Linked DNA regions of Cellvibrio sp. PSBB006. The main gene of each other region encodes a partner of the protein of the gene in region 2 in a complex. Links are inferred from orthologs where the notes say so. Each region holds a gene or a part of one and is shown on either strand. Other genes may lie near its edges. The genes, in order: CBR65_RS02695 and smc.

The links.
Region 1: the proteins of smc (region 2) and CBR65_RS02695 are in contact, whole or in part, in a crystal structure (PDB 3ZGX), measured with the Bacillus subtilis proteins. The link is inferred for Cellvibrio sp. PSBB006 from one-to-one orthologs.

What each region holds. Positions count from the first base shown.
Region 1 is NZ_CP021382.1:568,157-579,705, reverse strand. The notes cover bases 1-2,785. They hold CBR65_RS02695 (ScpA family protein), read right to left. Parts: upstream 1,931-2,785; coding sequence 1,070-1,930; downstream 1-1,069. Other genes in these bases: CBR65_RS02690 (L-threonylcarbamoyladenylate synthase), read right to left, coding at 2,115-2,741; scpB (SMC-Scp complex subunit ScpB), read right to left, coding at 114-1,073. In the rest of the region: CBR65_RS02685 (PHP domain-containing protein), read right to left, coding at 2,797-3,633; CBR65_RS02680 (VC0807 family protein), read left to right, coding at 3,716-4,540; CBR65_RS02675 (YciI family protein), read left to right, coding at 4,580-4,879; CBR65_RS02670 (TIGR04211 family SH3 domain-containing protein), read left to right, coding at 4,921-5,622; CBR65_RS02665 (peptidylprolyl isomerase), read left to right, coding at 5,659-6,300; CBR65_RS02660 (pyridoxine 5'-phosphate synthase), read left to right, coding at 6,297-7,061; CBR65_RS02655 (CBS domain-containing protein), read left to right, coding at 7,140-7,553; CBR65_RS02650 (RNA methyltransferase), read left to right, coding at 7,672-8,439; CBR65_RS02645 (ammonium transporter), read right to left, coding at 8,514-9,827; CBR65_RS02640 (DUF3488 and transglutaminase-like domain-containing protein), read right to left, coding at 10,231-11,549. UniProt on the Bacillus subtilis protein: Participates in chromosomal partition during cell division. May act via the formation of a condensin-like complex containing Smc and ScpB that pull DNA away from mid-cell into both cell halves.
Region 2 is NZ_CP021382.1:1,040,312-1,048,830, forward strand. What follows is about bases 4,491-8,519. They hold smc (chromosome segregation protein SMC), read right to left. Parts: upstream 8,201-8,519; coding sequence 4,691-8,200; downstream 4,491-4,690. Other genes in these bases: zipA (cell division protein ZipA), read right to left, coding at 4,491-4,623. Outside these bases: hemB (porphobilinogen synthase), read right to left, coding at 1-190; CBR65_RS04270 (hypothetical protein), read right to left, coding at 209-634; CBR65_RS04275 (transglycosylase SLT domain-containing protein), read right to left, coding at 683-1,297; NAD-dependent DNA ligase LigA, read right to left, coding at 1,297-3,348; more of zipA, read right to left, coding at 3,418-4,490. UniProt on the Bacillus subtilis protein: Required for chromosome condensation and partitioning.

The DNA.
Region 1 (11,549 bases), 470 kb from region 2 along the record:
GCGTGTTTTCTTGCTGTTTACGGGTCGATCGGACGCTGCCGGTTTACCTGATTTGCGCGGCTTGTCGGATGGATCTTGATGGGGATTTTTTACCATAGGCTAGTGCAACAAGATTAGTCGTTGCGAGGCTCCTCGTCCTCATTCGCGGCGTCTGCCGCAGGGTTGGTGTCTGTTGTGTCGCTCAGCGTCGCCTTGTCATCGACAAGGTCCTGGGGCGAGTCTTCAATCACTTCAAAGGCATCTTCACCTTCGACAAACTCTTCGAGACTGTCTTCGGTTGCGGCGTCTTCAGTAGCAGCGTCAGGGTTATCCGGGATAGGCGCATCGGTATCCGGCTCACCTAATCCTTCCTCATCGCCACCCAGATTGAGCACGGGGTTCATTTCATCCAGATCGCGAATTTCGCTTAAGGATGGCAGGTCTTCCAGGCTTTTCAGGTTGAAGTAATCGAGAAACTGGCGTGTGGTGGCATAAAGTGATGGCCGCCCCGGCACATCGCGATGGCCGACGACCTTGACCCACTCACGCTCCATCAATGTTTTCATGATGTGCGAACTCACCGCGACACCACGAATTTCCTCAATATCACCACGGGTAATCGGTTGACGATAGGCAATCAACGACAGGGTTTCCAGCAGCGCACGGGAGTATTTTTGCGGTTTCTCTTCCCACATACGATTGACCCAGGGAGCAAGCCCCTCACGCACCTGGAAACGCCAACCGGACGCGACTTCTTTCAGCTCGAAGCCGCGCTCCTCACAAGCGGTTTCTATCGCCTGCAAAGCAGCCAATACCTCTTCTTTGGTGGGTGCGACTTTTTCATCAAATAATTCCAGCAGCCGCGCCACGGTCAGCGGCTGACCTGCTGCGAGCAGCGCACCTTCGATAATCTTGCGCAATTGTTCCTGGTCAACGGAGAGCGAATGGGGGTTGACGGCGGGGCTGTCTTCCTCGCTACCTTCATCCACGTCCTCATCACGATCTTCTTCGCGACCGCTCTCTTCCAGGTTTTCATTGTCCGGCTCGAATTCGTCGAGTTCCGATGTAATTTCGTCAGTATTTTCTATGGTCATGACATGCGAGCTTTTACGTGTATTGGTCCAAAAGATTCACTCTGTACAATTTCTACCAGCGATTCCTTGATTAATTCCATCACCGCCAGGAAGGTCACCACAACCCCCAGGCGCCCTTCTTCAATCCTGAACAGACTGACAAAAGGAACAAAATGGTTGTGCGCCAGTTTATCCAGTACCTGGGCCATACGTTCACGGGTGGAGAGTTTTTCACGTGATACATGGTGACTTTCAAACATATCGGCACGCCGCAGCACCTCGGACAGTGCCAGTAGGAGTTCCTGCAATTCAACATCCGGCTCCGGGCGCGTAAGGTTACGGTCCGGTGCCTGGGCGGTAGCCTGATAGACATCGCGTCCGATGCGCGGCAACTTATCTACATCTTCAGCAGCCTGTTTGAAGCGCTCATATTCCTGCAAACGGCGAATCAATGAAGCGCGGGGATCTTCACCCTCTTCCTCTTCTTCCGCCGAACGCGGCAGCAACATGCGCGATTTAATTTCCGCCAACATCGCTGCCATCACCAGATATTCGGCAGCCAATTCAAACTGGTGCGCTTCCATGAGGTCCACATAGGCCATGTATTGACTGGTGATTTCAGAGACATTGATATCGAGGATATCGATGTTCTGGCGCCGGATCAGATAGAGCAGTAAATCCAATGGCCCCTCGAAGGCTTCGAGGAAAACCTCAAGAGCATCCGGCGGGATGTAGAGATCCTGAGGTAACTGGGTATAGGCCTTGCCGTGAACCATGGCAAAAGGCATTTCAGCCTGACTGGGGCGATGAGGAGTTCCGTGGCTATCTCCCGGTTGCGCTTCGGGCGCAGGCGGCGTGGAAGACGAATCGGTCGTCACTTCGCCAGCCTCGTCGAGGGTATCGCTGATAGGATTATTCACAAAGAGAGATCCACATTAACCACGGAAGCGCCCGAAACGACAAAAAACTACACACCCCGGGCGGATTGAGGGGGGCATTATAGCCATTATTACGCAGTGGTGACAGCACCGCGGGAAATCCCTAACAAGCATTTAAAATCAATTAATTAGCAGCGAAATCTGAGAAATCACCTTTACCCTGGCGAATCAGTTCCGGTGTATCCCCGGTCAGGTCGATGACGGTGGTGGGCTCTATGCCGCAATAGCCGCCATCAATAACCAGTTCAACGTGATGCTCCAGCGTATCGCGAATGTCGTAAGGGTCGCTCAGGGGAAATTCATCCCCGGGCAGGAGCAGGCTGCTGGTCATCAGAGGTTCGCCCAGCTCTTCCATCAAGGCCAGCGCAATCTTGTTGTCGGGAACACGCAATCCGATGGTTTTGCGTTTAGGGTGCATCAAACGACGTGGCACTTCGGCGGTGCCCTCCAGAATGAAGGTATAAGGTCCGGGCGTATGGTTTTTCAATAACCGAAAAACCCGATTATCAACACGGGCATAAGTCGCCAGCTCTGAAAGGTCGCGGCACATCAGGGTGAAGTTGTGATGTTTATCGAGTTGACGCATAGCACGGATGCGATCCAGCGCCATCTTGTCGCCAATGTGGCAGCCCACCGCGTAGGCAGAATCCGTCGGATAGGCAACCAACCCACCTTTACGGATAATATCTACCGCCTGAGTGATCAGGCGGGCTTGCGGGTTATCAGGGTGAATCTGAAAAAACTGCGCCACAGTTACTCCTTACATTTCTTCTTGTCTATTGTGTTTGCCGGCTGCTTGACGCAGCTTACGCTTGAAATCCCAACAGCTGCCATACCGGGCGGCAACGCGTGGGTAATACACCGAAATTGCCCAATTCCTGCCAGGGTTGGTCGGGCATATGAAAATCACTGCCGCAAGATGCATAAAGTTGATTCGCTTCAGCGATACGCGCTAGATCCTCTGCGACGCCGGCAGCCTGTTGACCGCTGATAACTTCCAACGCATCGCCCCCAGCAGCGGCAAAGTCACCGATCAGCGCGCACATCTTGGTTCGCGTCAGATCATATTTGCAGGGGTGCGCTAACACCGCAACCCCTGCCGCAGCGTGAATCCATTCAATAACAGTGGACATCACAGGCCACTGATATTTCACATCGGCAGGCTTTCCGGCACCGAGATATTTCTTGAATGCCGCATTCATATTAGCTACAGCACCGATATTCACTAACCATTGGGCAAAATGAGGGCGCCCCACCAACGCATCACCAGCCAAGGTTTGCGCGCCCTCCAGCGCATCGGAAAAGCCGGCTTTTTGCAGGCGTTCTGCAATCGCCAGCGCGCGTTGGGTACGGGCATCCTGTTGAGCGGTAATGGCATCTCGTAATGAGGAACTTGCAGTATCTACACCCAGTCCCACAATATGCGCGCCATTCCGGCCCCACTGGCTGGAAAATTCGATTCCATTGATAAGCTGCACACCTTGTTGACTGGCCGCTTGCCGGGCGCTCGCCAAACCGGCTATGGTATCGTGATCTGTCAACGCCAGTACGTCGACGCCTTTCGCTTTAGCCCTCGACAACAAGGCATCAGGGCTTAAAATACCGTCCGACTGATTACTGTGACAGTGAAGATCAAAAATCAAACCGAATTCCTTACACGTCTAGTGGTACACAGGGATGGAAGCAGGAGGCGGATCAGGTCAATAACAAGGGACAAAGCTTGTTATGACGCAACCTATTATGACACCGGTAATGACAATGACTGAAACCGTTTCTGACAACAAAGTGGAAAATACCGTGAATTCCGACAACTCTTCTCCAAATACCACGGGTTCGCCGGATAAAACCAACGCGCGCAAACCGAAAAAAGAAAACCTGCTGTTCAATATTCTGTTGAATATTGTGATTCCCACCTTGATCCTGATGAAACTCAGCGGCGAACAGCATTTGGGGACACAGTGGGCCGTGGTGGTTGCGCTCGCCTTTCCGATTACTTACGGTTTGCGCGACTTTTTCATCAATCGCAAATTTAATATTTTCTCAGCGCTGGGTTTTATCAGCGTGCTGCTTACCGGCGGCATCAGCCTGCTGCAACTGGACCCGCAATATATTGCGATCAAGGAAGCCGCCATCCCCGGCCTGATCGGCCTTGTGACATTGATTTCGATTAAAACACCCTATCCTCTCGTCAAAACCTTTCTCTACAACGACACCGTTCTGAAGGTCGACAAGATTGCGGCGGCGCTCAAGCAAAACGGCACCGAAGCAGCCTTCGAAAAAACCTTGAAAAACGCTTCCTTTCTGGTCGCCGGTTCGTTCTTTTTATCATCCGCACTGAACTATATCCTGGCGAAGATGTTGGTGGTCAGTGCGCCAGGCACCGAAGCCTTCAATGCGGAGCTGGGCAAGATGACAGCGCTCAGCTTTCCAGTTATTGCACTGCCGGTCACCATCTTCATGATGGGAGCAATGTATTACCTGTTCCGCAATATTCATCGGCTTACCCAACTGACGCTCGAAGACATTATCAACGATGGCAGCGCCAACTGACTCTTTTCGGCCAACTAATTTTTTATGTAAGGAACAACCATGCTTTACGCCATCATCAGCGAAGACGTTACCGACAGTTTGGCTTTACGCAAAAGTGCGCGCCCGGATCACCTTGCGCGCCTGCAAGCACTTAAAGATGCCGGGCGTCTTGTACTGGCTGGACCACACCCCTTGATCGATTCCGATAACCCCGGCGATGCCGGCTTTAGTGGCAGTTTGATTGTGGCTGAATTTCCATCCTTACAGGATGCCGAAGCCTGGGCCGCCGCCGACCCCTATGTAGCAGCCGGGGTTTACCAAAAGGTTATCGTCAAGCCGTTTAAAAAAGTTTTGCCATAACACATCATCTTCACCTCGCTGACAACAGGAACTGAATCGCCGTGAAAAAAAACCTGCTTATTCCGCCATCAATGCGCCTGGCTTTGATTTGCTCACTGATCTCGGTGGTGGTTTCACTGAATGTGTTTGCGCAAGCCAATGTGCGCTACATTTCTGACGTGATGTATGTGCCGCTACGTGCCGGCATGAGTAACAACACGGAAGTCGTAAAGGCGGCGCTGACCAGCGGAACACGTTTGCGTCTGGTTCGCGAAGAACAGGACGCGAGCAATGACGCCTGGGCATTGGTGGAGACAACCGATGGGGTACAAGGTTGGATTCGTACCCAGCACCTGATTAATGAACCGACAGCGGCCATTAAGCTTGAGCGGGTCAATGCCCAATTGGCTAAAGCCTCATCCTCGGCGAAAGAAGCTCTGGAACGCCAAAAAGCACACGATCAATTACAGGTCGAACATGAAACCTTGCAGCAGGAATATCAAGCGCTAATAGAGAACACAGAGAGCCTGCGTCAAACCTCCGCTGCGGCAGTGGATCTGGAGCAAGAAAACCAGCGTATCCACGAAAATAATCAGTTGTTACAAACGCGAGTGGATGTATTGCAAGCGGAGAACGAGCAATTGCGCGATGCTGAGCGCTACAACCAGTGGGTATATGGTGCGGGCTTGTTAATTTGTGGGGTCATTTTGTCTTTCCTGTTACAAGCGCTGGGCAAACGCAAGCGGCAGTCAGAATGGCGTTGATGTGAGATGTGGAGATTACTAATGAGTTACAAGGTTATGCAAAAAACAATGGCAATTTTGCTGCTAAGTCTGGTGTCTTCACTGGTGGCTGCACAACAAAACCCTCAGGTGTCTTTAAAAACCGATCTGGGCACTATTGTGATAGAACTTTATCCGAAGGAAGCGCCGATCACCGTGGCAAATTTCCTTGCGTACGTCGACAGTAAATTTTATGACGGCACCATCTTTCATCGCGTCATTCCCGGTTTTGTGGTTCAGGGCGGCGGTATGAATTTTGAATTTGCGGGGAAAGCCACCCGCGATCCAATAAAGAATGAATCCAATAACGGTTTAAAGAACGACTATAAAACCCTGTCAATGGCCCGCACTAACGATCCCGACAGCGCCACCTCGCAATTTTTTATTAACCTGCGAGCCAATCCTTCATTGGATGCCAAAGAAAATAAACCCGGTTACGCCGTTTTCGGTAAGGTCGTGGAAGGCATGGATGTTGTAGAAAAAATTGTGGCTGAGCCACGCGGGATGTTCCGCGCTTTTCCCGACGCGCCCAATTATGCAGTGCGCATCCTCAGCGCTACGCGCCTGGACAAAAGCAATCAAAGTGCAACAGGTCAAACGGAAAGGAAAGACCCACTGAAAAACAACAATGTCAGTGACGCGCTGGTGCCACGCTCATGAGCCGCACAGCATTAAGCGTTAACCTGAATAAGATTGCCTTAATTCGTAACTCTCGTCCGGGCAATTACCCCGACCTGGTGAGTCATGCCGAGATCTGTCTCGCCGCTGGTGCTGACGGCCTGACGGTTCACCCGCGCCCGGACCAACGACACATTCGTCCCGGCGATGTCTATGTGTTGTCAGAACTGGTACGCGACAAAGGCACCATCGAATTTAATATCGAAGGTAATCCTTACGCGGAATCGATGGGAAGCTTTCCTGGCTTTATTAAATTGGTGCGTGATACGCGACCACACCAATGCACGCTGGTACCCGATAACAATGATCAATTAACTTCAGATCACGGTTTTGATTTGCATAGGTCCGGCGCGCAATTGCGCCCTTTGATCCGGGAATTGCAGGACATCGGGGTACGTGTCAGCCTGTTTATGGACCCGGACATCGACCAAATCAGTTTGGCCAAGGATATAGGTGCAGACCGTATCGAGTTGTACACCGGCCCTTATGCCGAAGCATTCAAGCATCAAGATGCTGAATTCGACGTGCTTTTCAAACGCTATTTTGATGCCGCTGTTCACGCACAAAAAATCGGTATCGGCCTGAATGCCGGACATGACCTGAATCTGCAAAACCTGCCCATGTTTCGAATGGTCCCTGACTTGCTGGAAGTGTCTATCGGCCACGCATTAACTGTCGACGCCATCGCGATGGGATTGGACAAAGCCGTGCGTGCCTACAAAACATTATGTGAGGACGTATAACAAAGACTTGAATTACGGCGGAAATGTACGCGGTTGTGGTCTAAGCTTTTAACTGAGTACTCAGTGGAGGATCACGCAATGCCATCCATTCTTGTCAAAGATTATATGCAGCATAATGCGCACGCCATTCTCGTCTCCGCCAATGTAGAACAAGTCGTTGATCACCTGCTCACCAACAACCTCACCGGCGCGCCGGTTATTGATGCAAACCGGCAAGTTGTTGGCTTCGTGTCAGAACAGGATTGCATAAAGGAGATGCTTAATAGCGCGTTTTTCTGTGATGAGCCGCCCCCCGTCACCAGCATCATGCGCAAGGATGTTCTGACCGTCACACCGGACACGTCAATTCTTGAAATAGCTGAAACCATGTTGTTGAACAAACCTAAAAACTACCCGGTGGTAGTCAATGGCAAACTGGTGGGTCTTATCAATCGACGATTAATTTTGCACGCGTTAATGCACAACGATGAAGCGCGCTATGTGCGGTATTGATTAACCTGTTTTAAAATAAGAATCGCTGCAAGAACAAAAGCGCTGCTGAATCTTTCACGTCACACACCCTGATCGGGATATAATCCGCATCCCGATCACTTACACCCCTATAGCCTCCATGAACAAAACCGATAGCGAAACCTACCGCGACAAAAAACGTTTTTTTGAAAATCTGCTCACCGTATACGGCCGCAAGCCTGTGCTTGAAGCCTTACAAGACCCAGCGGTAGGCATTTATCGTCTGCATTTGGCAGACAGCAATAAGTCGGCAGATATTCTTGATGACATCATCGCTATAGCGCAGGAAAAAGGCGCTGAGATTGTTTATCACTCGCGCGCAGCGCTATCGCGTATATCCAAAAATGCGAAACAGGATCAGGGCGTAGCAGCTGATCTGGAACTGCGCGGCTACAAAACCTACGAAGCATTTATCAAGGAAAGCCCATCAACGTCTTTCACCTTACTGGCACTGGACGGCGTCAATAACCCGCAGAATCTGGGCATGATTATCCGCTCAGCCTGCGCGGGAAATATCAATGGCATTTTATTGCCACAAAAAGGCAGTGCGCAGATTGACCCACTGGTCATCAAAGCCAGTGCCGGCACCTTGTTTCGTGCGCCGATATTGCGTTGTAATAGCCTGGCAAGTGCGCTCAAGGATTTTCAACAACGCGGCGTGGATATCTGTTGCCTCTCATCCCATGCGTCTGAGACCCTGAAAGACTTTCACCCGAAGAGCGCGTGTATTTATGTATTAGGCAATGAGACTGAAGGTGTATCGCAAGAGGTTGAAAAACTCTGCAACCAGCGCGTGCGCATTCCGATGAATAACGGCGTGGAATCCCTGAATGTTGCCGTGACGGCAGCATTGATTGCTTTTCGCTAATGAGAATGCGATCCCCGGAAAACAAAACGCCATGACAACCGCCGGCTGCCATGGCGTTTTTTTATGCGCCTGTATTAAAGCTTATAACCATCCTCTTCGTGCAAGCTGATATCGAGCCCCACCATCTCTTCTTCTTTGGTTACTCGTAAACCAGCGGTCAATACACCCGTGATCTTCAGCAAAATATAGGTGACCACAGCGGTATAAACAAAAGTGACGATCACGCCGATAAACTGAACGCCCAATTGTTCACCGATGCTGTTAATTCCTTCCGCAAAACCTTGGCCGCTGAATACACCCAGTTCGGTAGAAGCAAATATGCCAGCCAGGATAGTCCCCAGAACACCGCCGACACCGTGGACTGGAAACACATCGAGCGAATCGTCGATCTTCCACACACGCTTGATCAATTGCGTCATAAAGAAACACACCACACCGGCACACAAACCGATAATCAAAGCACCGCCCGGGCCAACATAACCCGAGGCCGGGGTGATGGTTCCCAAACCAGCGACCATGCCGGTCACAATACCCAGGACGCTGGGCTTACGGAATTTGATCCATTCGATGGTCATCCAGGCCAGGGAGCCGGCCGCTGCGGAGATATGTGTGACCAGCATCGCCATGGTGGCATTGCCATTCGCTGCCAGTGCACTGCCCGCGTTAAAACCAAACCAACCGACCCAGAGCATGCCTGCGCCAGTGACGGTCATGGTCATGTTATGCGGTGGCATGGGCGTCGTCGGAAAGCCGCTGCGATTACCCATAACCAGCGCTGCCACCAGGGCGGCGACACCAGCAGTAATATGCACCACCGTACCACCGGCAAAATCCAGCAGCCCCATATTGAATAGCCAGCCATTACCGCTCCACACCCAATGGCATACCGGTACATACACGGCGAATAACCAGAGCGCGGAAAACAGCAACATGGAAGAAAACTTCATGCGCTCGGCAAAGGCGCCCACGATCAATGCCGGCGTAATAATGGCAAAGGTCATTTGAAAGGTGGCGAATAGACTCTCGGGAATGTCGCCCCACAAGGCATCCTCACCGACCGAAGCCAGAAATACTTTGCTGAAGTCACCGATATAAGCGTTGCCATCACCGAAACTGAGGCTATAGCCGGCAATCATCCACAACAACGACATCAAGCAGGCGATGGCAAAACATTGCATTAATACAGATAACACGTTTCTGACCCGCACCAGACCACCGTAAAACAATGACAGGCCGGGCAAGGTCATGAATAACACCAGAGCGGTGGCAGTGAGTATCCAGGCCGTGTTGGCCCCGTCAACGCCGTCCAGAGCCCAGGCGGCGGGAGCAGCCATGAGGATGGCGGCGAGGGTTGAGAAAGAGAAAAGCGCACGGGCGACGTTTTTCATGATCACTCCTTATAGTTGTATGCTCATCTGCTAGCAGCGAGCTGTAAGATCACCATAAATGCCCCACTTTGAATCACCAACGATAGCGATAAGGTTGAATAACCTGACAAGTTGTCAACAAATGGGTTTTATCGATTGATATTTTGGTTAAACGAGGTGCAAACCTCATAATTCCGCAACAGTTTTGTGCAGATAATTCGGCTCAGCAAGAATTACGCCAAATCAATAATTTATTTAAATTCAAAGACTTGCAAGATACGAGGATGAATAACGGCCCCAGGATCGCACCAAAATAAGACAGCTATCCATATGAATGCACAATAAAAATGCACATCAATAATAAGAAGCACAATATATGCGCAAGCAAGTGTGCATGCGCCCTGTTGATGCCCATTATGGTGAATCAGGAGGAAAGGCCGGGTCGAACCACAAAACGTGTAACGGCACGCTTAAGATCAACCAATGCAGCTTGATTGCCCGCATAGCTGGCCCATTCGTAAAGTTCGGTGATGGTATACAAAGGTGTCGATAAATCTGGTCGCTGCTGCGACACCCGCTGCGCAAAATCTCGCGGTGCTTCGCCCGGCTGCCGGGAGAACCCGGAACGGGCCAACTTATTACAAAAGCGTTGATAGTAACGATCTGCTGGATAATGGTACCGCTTGCGCTGCCCCCACAACAGAAACAGCATAATGGCACCGATGATCAGTGCACCCGCCACCAAAACAAACAACGCAATGCGCCAGATATCCATACCACCGAGCAAGCGCTCAAGGAATGCGCCCTGTGTTTCAGCGTTGTATCCCAGAACCCAGCGGCTCCAGAGATAATTAAAACCCTCCCACCGCAAGCGCAGGGTATTGAGTAGCGAAATCCCGCTCACGAAGGAATTGTCGAGTAGTTGGATATCTTCTTCCTCTAATGAAAAATCTACCCCCTGCTCTATGCGTTCAGGCGCCACGGCTGCCGTCGGATCAATCCTGACCCAGCCGCGTCCCGGCAACCATACCTCGCTCCAGGCATGCGCCTCACGCTGACGCACGGCGTAATAATTCTCCAGGGGATTGTATTCACCGCCTTGGTACCCCACGACAACTCGAGCGGGTATACCGGCGGCGCGCATAAAGAATACAAAACTACTGGCAAAGTGTTCGCAAAAACCCTTCTGAGTCTGCCAAAGAAACTCATCCACACTTTCCTGGCCAAGGATGGGAGGCTGAAGGGTATAACGAAAGCTGGCATTGTAATGCTGTAGTAACCGCTCAATCAGAGCTTCCGCCGAACCTGCCTCCCGTTGCCATTGTTCGGCAATTTCCCGGGTACGCGGGTTACTACCACCAGGTAATTGCAGCGCTTGCCGTCGTTGCCAATCCTCCAATTGATCCGCTTGGTAGCTGAAAGCCAAAGACGATGTGATGCGATACTGGATACGTTGGGTAATAGGCCTTTTGCGTTGCAGGTTTAGTTCTTGGGTTAATCCCGCCTCACTGTCCCATTGCTGAGGTGCCGTCAAGGAAAGCAACCAGGGTTGCTGTGTTGGCTCGATAATGACTTGATAACGATACTCTCTCCCCTCATACCGCAGCTCATCGCGCCAATCAGCCCGCTCCTGTTCCTGCCAGTTAATGTTGGCGCGGGATATCTGAGCGTTCGACTGCGACCAGCGGCGCCCGTCGAAATGGGAGAATACCAGTCCTCGCCAATACAGCTCGGACTGGGGTG
Region 2 (8,519 bases):
CTTCGGGGTAACGCACCACGCCCGGCATACTGGAGATAGCCACCGGTTCACTAATGCCCTCCTCCACAAATATCGGCAGGATAAAGTCGTTCATCGTCAACTGCGTTTCACGCACCAGTTGCCGCACAGCGGTCGACTGGCGTAAACGACGAAAACGAAATTCGGGCGTGAACCGGTTTTTTTCAGTCATGATGCGTTCTACCTAAAATTAAAAACTTAACGAACCCTCGTGGCTCCATTCACAGCGTACCCGCATATCGCCGGAGCCGGGTTTGTGATAACTGCTTTGCGATTCCCAGGTAAAGGTATGGGTGCCCGACAATTCGGTTTCCAGATGCACCGTGGCAGACACCCAGTACATCCTGCTCAGCAGGGATTCAAATTGAGCGATCCACTGATCCCACTCATACTCCACCGCTTTATAGGAAGCACCGAAATGCATGACCTCCGTTTGATAACTGCTGGTCGGCATTTCGATCTGTGGAATGGAAAACATTTCCTGCGATAAAAATGGCCATTCATCCGCATGAGGTAAGGACAACATGGCCTCACGATTAATGCGAATGCGCTCAGCATTACCCATCAAAGGTGAACCGTCTTTGATACAACCATACACAATTGACTCTTGATCCATAGAAGCTCCAATGAAGTGCTATCAACGAACATCTATCTATTAACAACGTTAAAACGGCCACCACCAGGGGCCCTTCAAGCGACCCTCACACTGCGGTAATTGACGCGAGTACATGGCGGCGCGATTGGCGACTTGCTGGGCGGTGTTACGTAACCAGGTTTTTTTCTTGTAGGTTCCGCGATTAAAACCGCCGTGCCCTTCGTGATACGCCAGATAAAGATTGTAAGCGTCATTCAAACGGATTTTGCTGCGTTTTTGACTTTGCGCGTTGTACCAGCCGATAAAATCAACAGCATCCTGATAGCGATCGCGGCGCGACCAGTTATTGCCGCTGCTTTTTTGGTATTCGTACCAGGTTTCGTTTTTCACCTGCGCATAACCGAAGGCACTGCTTTTACGTGGCCCAGGAATCACCCACAGGATTTTCGTGCGTTTAGTCCGCGCATTGTGCACAAACTGCGATTCCTGATACATGATGGCCATCATCACCGGAATGGTGGAGCCCCAGCGTTTTTCCGACTTGCGTGCGTATTTGTACCAATCCGACTTATCGTCAAAGATATCGCAAATATTATTGGGTTTTGCCGGCGGCACGTTAGCGCAACCGCCCAGTAAAAAGCCGCTGATAACCAAGAGCCCAACCAAAATCGTTTTGATATGCATCAGACCGCCCGTTGGTGTTGTTGTAATAGGGCGAGTAAACCCGCCTCGTCCAGTACCGGGATATTCAATTCTTCTGCTTTTTGCAATTTGGAGCCAGCGCCGGGCCCCGCCACCACGTAATCTGTTTTCGCCGATACGCTGCCCGCGACCTTGGCTCCCAATGCCAACAGATGTGCCTTTGCATCATCGCGACTCATGGCTTCCAAGGTACCGGTCAATACGTAGGTTAAACCTTTCAGTGGCAAATCAGCGGTATTCACCGGCTGATCGCGATCTTCCCAGGTTACACCCGCCGCTTTTAGAGCAGTAACGGCCTCACGGTTGTGTTCCTGCTGGAAAAATTCTGCCACAAAATGAGCAACCACCGGGCCGACATCCGCCACTTCTTGCAGAGCATCTTCCGTGGCATTTGATAAAGCAGCGTAGTTGCCAAAATGTAACGCGAGATTACGTGCGGTTGCTTCACCGACTTCACGAATGCCCAACGCATAGATAAATTTTTCCAGCGTGGTTTGCTTACTTTTTTCCAATGCATTTAATAAATTATCGGCTGATTTTTCACCCATCCGCTCCAGGCCAGCGAGTTGCTCGCGCGTCAGCTGATACAGGTCCGCAACCGCTTTGATATAGCCCTGATCCACCAATTGCTCGACCAGTTTGTCGCCCAGCCCTTCGACATCCATGGCTTTGCGCGAAGCAAAATGCTTGATCGCTTCTTTGCGTTGTGCCGGACAAATCAAACCACCATCACAACGAGCCACAGCTTCGCCAGGCACCGTTTCAACCGGCGAGCCACACACCGGGCAATGGTCTGGAAAGACAACGTCGCGCGCGTTTTCGGGACGTTTGGTGTCGACAATACCGACGATTTGCGGAATCACATCACCGGCACGGCGCACAATCACCGTATCACCGATCTTCAAACCCAGTCGCTGGATCTCATCACGATTGTGCAAGGTCGCATTGGATACGGTTACGCCACCGACAAACACGGGTTGCAAGCGGGCTACAGGTGTCACTGCCCCGGTGCGCCCTACCTGGAATTCCACATCAAGCAACTGGGTCATTTCTTCCTGGGCAGGAAATTTATAGGCAATGGCCCAGCGCGGCGCGCGGGAGATAAAACCTAATTTTTCTTGCAGCTCACGCTGATTAACTTTAAAGACAATACCGTCAATGTCGTAGGTCAACGACATGCGTTTATCCTGAATCTTGCGGTAATACGCAATACATTCATCGATATCTTTTGCCACGACCATTTCACGGTTGATCAGGAAACCCCAGTCGCGTAACGCATAAAGAATATCGCTGTGGCGGGTTGGCCAGGGATGTTCAGCCGGCACGCCGTCGACAAGTCCGACGCTGTAGGCACACATTTCCAGCGGGCGGGATGCCGTAATACGCGGGTCCAATTGACGCAGGCTTCCCGCTGCGGCATTGCGCGGATTCACAAAAAGTTTTTCACCTTTCTCCCGCGCCTGGTTGTTCATTTTTTCAAAACCGGATTTGGGCATGTAAATCTCGCCGCGCACTTCCAGTACTGAAGGAAAACCTGTGCCGCGTAACCGTAGCGGAATGGAATCAATCGTACGCACATTCTGGGTAATGTCTTCGCCGCGTGCGCCATCGCCGCGCGTTGCGCCGCGCACGAGGATGCCATCGCGATACAACAGGCTGACGGCAATGCCATCCAGCTTGACTTCACAGGCAAATTCGATGTGATCGGTATGCTTTAACCGCTCCTGAATCCGGCGATTAAAGTTGATGAGTTCTTCATCACTGAACGCGTTATCGAGAGACAACATGGGCATTTCATGCTGTACAGTCGCGAAGGCACTGAGTGGCGCCGCCCCAACCCGTTGTGTGGGTGAATCTGGCGTAATCAGTTGTGGGTATTGGCTTTCGATTTCACGCAGGCGCAGCATCAGGCGGTCATATTCCGCATCCGGCACTTGCGGCTCATCAAGGGCGTAGTAGCGATAATTGTGGTCGTGAATCTCTGCGCGCAATTGCTCGGCTTCAGTGACAATATTGGGAGCGGGTGTCGACATGGGTAGTGCGCTTCCGAGAGGCTGTACAAAAGGTTTTTCACACATCCTTGTGCAATAAAAGCTGTCGGCTTAGTGGCGACTGCGCGACAGTTTTTTCAGTTCATAATCGCGAATGCGTTGCCGGCAGTGTTCGATAGTTTGCCGTGTCATAACACTGCGCTGTTCATCTTTAAGTTCACCGCCGAGGGTTTCGGCGATAGCGCGCGCCGTATCCGCCATTAAATCAAAAGATGCCATGCTGTCGGCATTGATCGGCAAGGTCATGAATAGACTGACTCCCGGTGTTTCAAAGTTGTCCATCGCATCAAGATCGAAGGTGCCGGGTTTGACCATATTCGCCATGCTGAATAACAAGGCGCCCTCGCCTTTATTGTCACTGTAGCGATGGAAAATATTCATATCGCCATAGCGCATGCCGCATTTAAGGATGATGTCCAACAGTGCCGCACCATTAAAAAACTCGCCTTTCATCGACATCACATTGATGATCAGGACTTCTTCCGGTTCTTGAGGAGGCTGGGTTGAAACCGGGGCCTCCTCAGACTCATCGTAGTCCTCATCATAATCGTCGTCATCGTCGTAGTCTTCGCCATCATAATCTTCGCCGTCGTAGTCATCGGCGTAATCATCATCGACATCATCTGTTTCAGCATCATGCTCGTCGGGATATTCGTCATCTTCGCGATTATCTGTTTCAATGTAGTCCAGTTCATCGCTTTCGCTACCGCGTTCGGCAAAGTGATAATCGTCATGATCGTCATCGTGATGAGATTGCGCGGTGCGAGAGTTGCTATTAGTGGCACTGCCATAGGGTTCTTCGCCATCGAGCGCGGAAAATGTTGGCTCGATACGCTGCTGATCACTGATGCGCTGATTATCTGAACGTACTTTCGCAACCGCATCCTGCTCGTCTTTTTGATCGCGCATCAGGACATCTTCGGATACGGATTCCATCAGCAAGGGCACAGCTTCATCAAGATTCAGTCGGGTTTGTTCCGGCGCGCGACGTTGCTCACGCGTCGCATTAGCGGGGACAGCTGGCTTGCGCGGTGGGCGAACAGTAGAGCCTTGCGGTACTTCACGATAACCCACAACACGGGCACCGCCGTTAGGCAATTCACTGGTGTATTCTTTGGTTGCTTCAGCGCCGCCCTGTTTGTGGATGGAGCGGGACATACGAATTTTATCCCGCTGATTGATTCGCATGCGCCGTACACCATCCAGCAAAATCGCGAGGATGAGAAGCACAATGATGACGGTTACCCATTCTTGCATGATGTTATCCGTTGATAAGATTCAATCTATAAAATCGCAACTGGTTCTGGTGGAATCCCGGCAGCTGTTATATAGCTGCCAGTTCTGCCGCCTCGTCAACGTCCACGGTAACCAGACGCGAAACACCGGGTTCATGCATGGTGACACCCATCAGCTGGTGGGCCATCTCCATCGCAATCTTGTTATGCGTGATGTAAATAAATTGCACGTGTTCAGACATCTCTTCAACCATACGCGCGTAGCGACCGACGTTGGCGTCATCCAGAGGTGCGTCCACTTCGTCCAGCATACAGAAAGGTGCCGGGTTCAGGCGGAAGATGGAGAAAACCAGCGCAATAGCCGTGAGTGCTTTTTCTCCACCGGAAAGCAAATGAATGGTGCTATTACGTTTGCCTGGCGGGCGCGCCATGATCGCAATACCGGTATCGAGTAAATCCTCTCCGGTAAGTTCCAGGTAGGCATGGCCGCCGCCGAACACTTTGGGAAACAGTTCCTGCAAACTTTTGTTGACCTGGTCAAAGGTTTCCTTGAAGCGGGTGCGGGTTTCACGATCAATACGTTTGATCGCGTTTTCCAGAGTTTCCAGTGCCTCCATCAAATCGGCATTCTGTGCATCCAGATAATTCTTACGCTCGGATTCCGTTTTGTATTCGTCGATAGCCGCAAGATTAATCGGGCCCAGACGATTGATTCTGCCCGCAACACTTTCAAGTTCTTCTTCCAGTGGTTTGATCTCGGAACCTTCAGGCATCTCTGCTAGAAGTTGTTGGAGGTCGAGATTATCTTCTTCCAGTTGTTGGGCAATACCCGCACGCTGAACCTCAAACATTTGTGCAGCAAGACGCTCCTGCTCCAGGTGCGAACGCACAGCCTGTACTTCCTGCTCTGCCCGGTTGCGCGCCTGTTCAACATTGCGCAGCTCATGCTCAACCGTCTCCAGTTCGCGGCGCGCTTCTGTCAATGCCGCTTCCACTGACAAACGTTTGGAGAGACAAGCCTCCAACTCAAGTTTGTATTCTTCGATAGGATCGCGGTTATCGCTCAGGGATAAGGTGAGTTGCTCGCGCCGTTCCTGCAACCGCGCTGTCTGCTCACGCAGGCGACCAATACCCAAGCGAATGCTATCGAGTTGGGTTTTTACCGACTGATAGCGCATGGCCAGCTCATGGGCTTTGTCTTTGTCGTGACGGGCACGCTGCCGCGCCTGATCCAGACCGCTACGAATATTATCGCGCTCTTGCAGCAATTTCTCGCGCTGATCCGTGTCCTGCTCCATCATCTCGATGGCTTCGCTGAGGATCATCCGCGCTTCGGATAAATGTTCGGCTTCCTGTTCCATTTGCTCGCGCGCTTCGCGGATTTCCGCCTCGGCACGCTCGCGCCGCATGTTGATCTGCTCCAGGCGCACTTGCTTGGCACTCAATTGCGAACGCACTTCACCATAGCGACGGCCCTGCTCTTCTGCTTCGCGACGCAGGGTTTCCCGTTGTTGTTCAATGTGCTTGAGCGACTCGCGACCCTGCTCCAATTGTTGACTGAGGGAGTCAACCTGCTCCTCCGCCTCCGCAATGGCCGCGTTTAACTCTTCCAGCTCCTGACGCCGGGCAATGACACCGGAGCTGGCATCACTGTCGCGCGCGACACGCAACCAATGTGGACCGAGCCAGATGCCATCTTTGGTGATGACGGACTCGTGGGCGGACAGTTGCGAACGCAATTGCAAGGCAGCGACGAGGTCGTCCGCCGCATAGATGCCATCCAGCAGACCGGCCACATCCCAGGGTGCTGTGACCTTGGCGCTCAATAAATTACCCTTGCTTGCGTTGCTGCTGGCGACGCTGGCCTGGGTATCAAACAGCACAAGTTCGCCCTGGGTAAGATTACCCAGCACATCCTTGACCGCATCCAGGTTGTCGACACATACCGCTTGCAAGGTATTGCCCAATACCGTTTCCAGGGCAGTATCCCAGCCATCAGCTACCTTGAGGGTTTCGGCAAGGCGCGGCTGGTTCAGTAGCTGTTGGGTCTCCAGCCATTGGGTAACGGCTTTGTTTTTCTCACCGAGCGCTGCCTGTTGCAGCGCTTCTAACGAAGCATGGCGGCCGCGCATGCTTTGCAGTTTGCTGCGCACCTGATCGAGTTCATTAGTAAAGCGATTATTGTCGTTACGCTGCTGATCGAGTTGCTCGGTCAGGGCATCAACACGGCTGCGTTTCTCATCGGCAGCCAGGTCCAACTCTGCCAATTGCTCAGTCAGTTGACCGATCTCGTCATCCTCAGAGCCATCGACCAGATTGGCTTTTTCGTCTTTGAGCTTTTCAATGCGCTGCAACAGGCGCTGTTGCACCTGCTCCAGGTGTTGAATGCGGGATTGCTGCACTTCCGCTTTCTGACGCGGCTCGGCCGCGCGCTGGTTGAATGCATCCCACTCGTTTTGCCAGCGCTGCATGGCCTCTTCGGAAGCCAAAAGTACATCGCCGGAGCTTTCTTCAGCGGCCTTGACCAGTTCCAGTTCCGGCTCCAGTTCCAGCAGTTCAGCTTCCCAGGCTTCCGCCTTTTGCGCATCGATCAGCAGACTTTCTTCCGCTTCCTTACAGTCGCGGTTGGTCTGGTCGAGGTCAGTTTGCAGTTGGCGGGAACGCTCCTGGGCATGCTGAATGCTTTGCTCCAGTCGTGCGATGTCCGCGCCGATAGCATAGTAGCGGCCCTGGACTTCATTGAATTTGTCGCCCAGCTCCGTGTACTGCGCGCGATATTTTTCGATCTGGGTATCTTTATTCACCTGATTGGTGATGAACGACTCCATACGCAGTTCCAGATCCCGGATAGCTTCTTGCTTGACCTTGGCCTGCTGATCCAGCTGCTGGTATTTAAGCGCCTGGACCTGGGCTTTCAGCAAGCGCTCTTCTTTTTTGTATTCAGTATATTTTTCAGCCGCCTGGGCCTGACGCTGCAGGCGGGACAATTGCCGCTCCAACTCATCGCGAATGTCCGTCAGGCGCTCAAGGTTTTCCATGGTTCGGCGAATACGGTTTTCCGTATCACGGCGACGCTCCTTGTATTTGGAGATGCCTGCCGCTTCTTCGATGTAAACCCGCAGATCTTCCGGCTTGGCTTCAATCAAGCGAGAGATCATGCCCTGTTCGATGATGGCGTAACTGCGCGGACCGAGACCGGTGCCGAGGAAGATGTCGGTGATATCGCGGCGGCGGCATTTGGCGCCGTTGAGATAGTAAAGGTTTTGCCCGTCGCGGGTCACTTTACGTTTGATCGATATTTCGGTGAAGCTGGCGTATTCGCCGAGGAGAGTCCCGTCGCTATTGTCAAACACCAATTCAATGGAGGCCTGGCCGATGGGCTTGCGACCACTGGACCCATTGAAGATAACGTCGGTCATGTTTTCGCCGCGCAGATTCTTCGCGGAAGATTCACCCATTACCCAACGCACGGCGTCGATAATATTGGATTTGCCACAACCGTTAGGGCCTACCACCGCGCAAAGATTGCTGGGAAAGTTAACCGTCGTCGGGTCAACGAAGGATTTAAAGCCTGCCAGCTTGATGCACTTTAGCCGCATATGTCCGTGTCGCTCTTGTAATCAAATTTGCTTAAAAAAATGGCGCTAACAGCCAAACTTGACGAAACCTCGGTAGATCTTCATCGCCGTGTGAAAGCAACGAGCTAGCTATTTGATTTCGTTATATTTTTTGAGCAGTCTAAAGGATCAGTCCAACAACCGCATAAAGGCCAGAATTCTACACACTTGCACTGCGCTTTACACCCCGCCTTCGGGGTTGTTTCACAGACAAAACGTGTTTTTCGCAGGATTTTCTGCCCGACAGCGCGTACGGAGGTTTATACAGCCGCTGCCGGCAGAGATGGAGGACACCACTCTT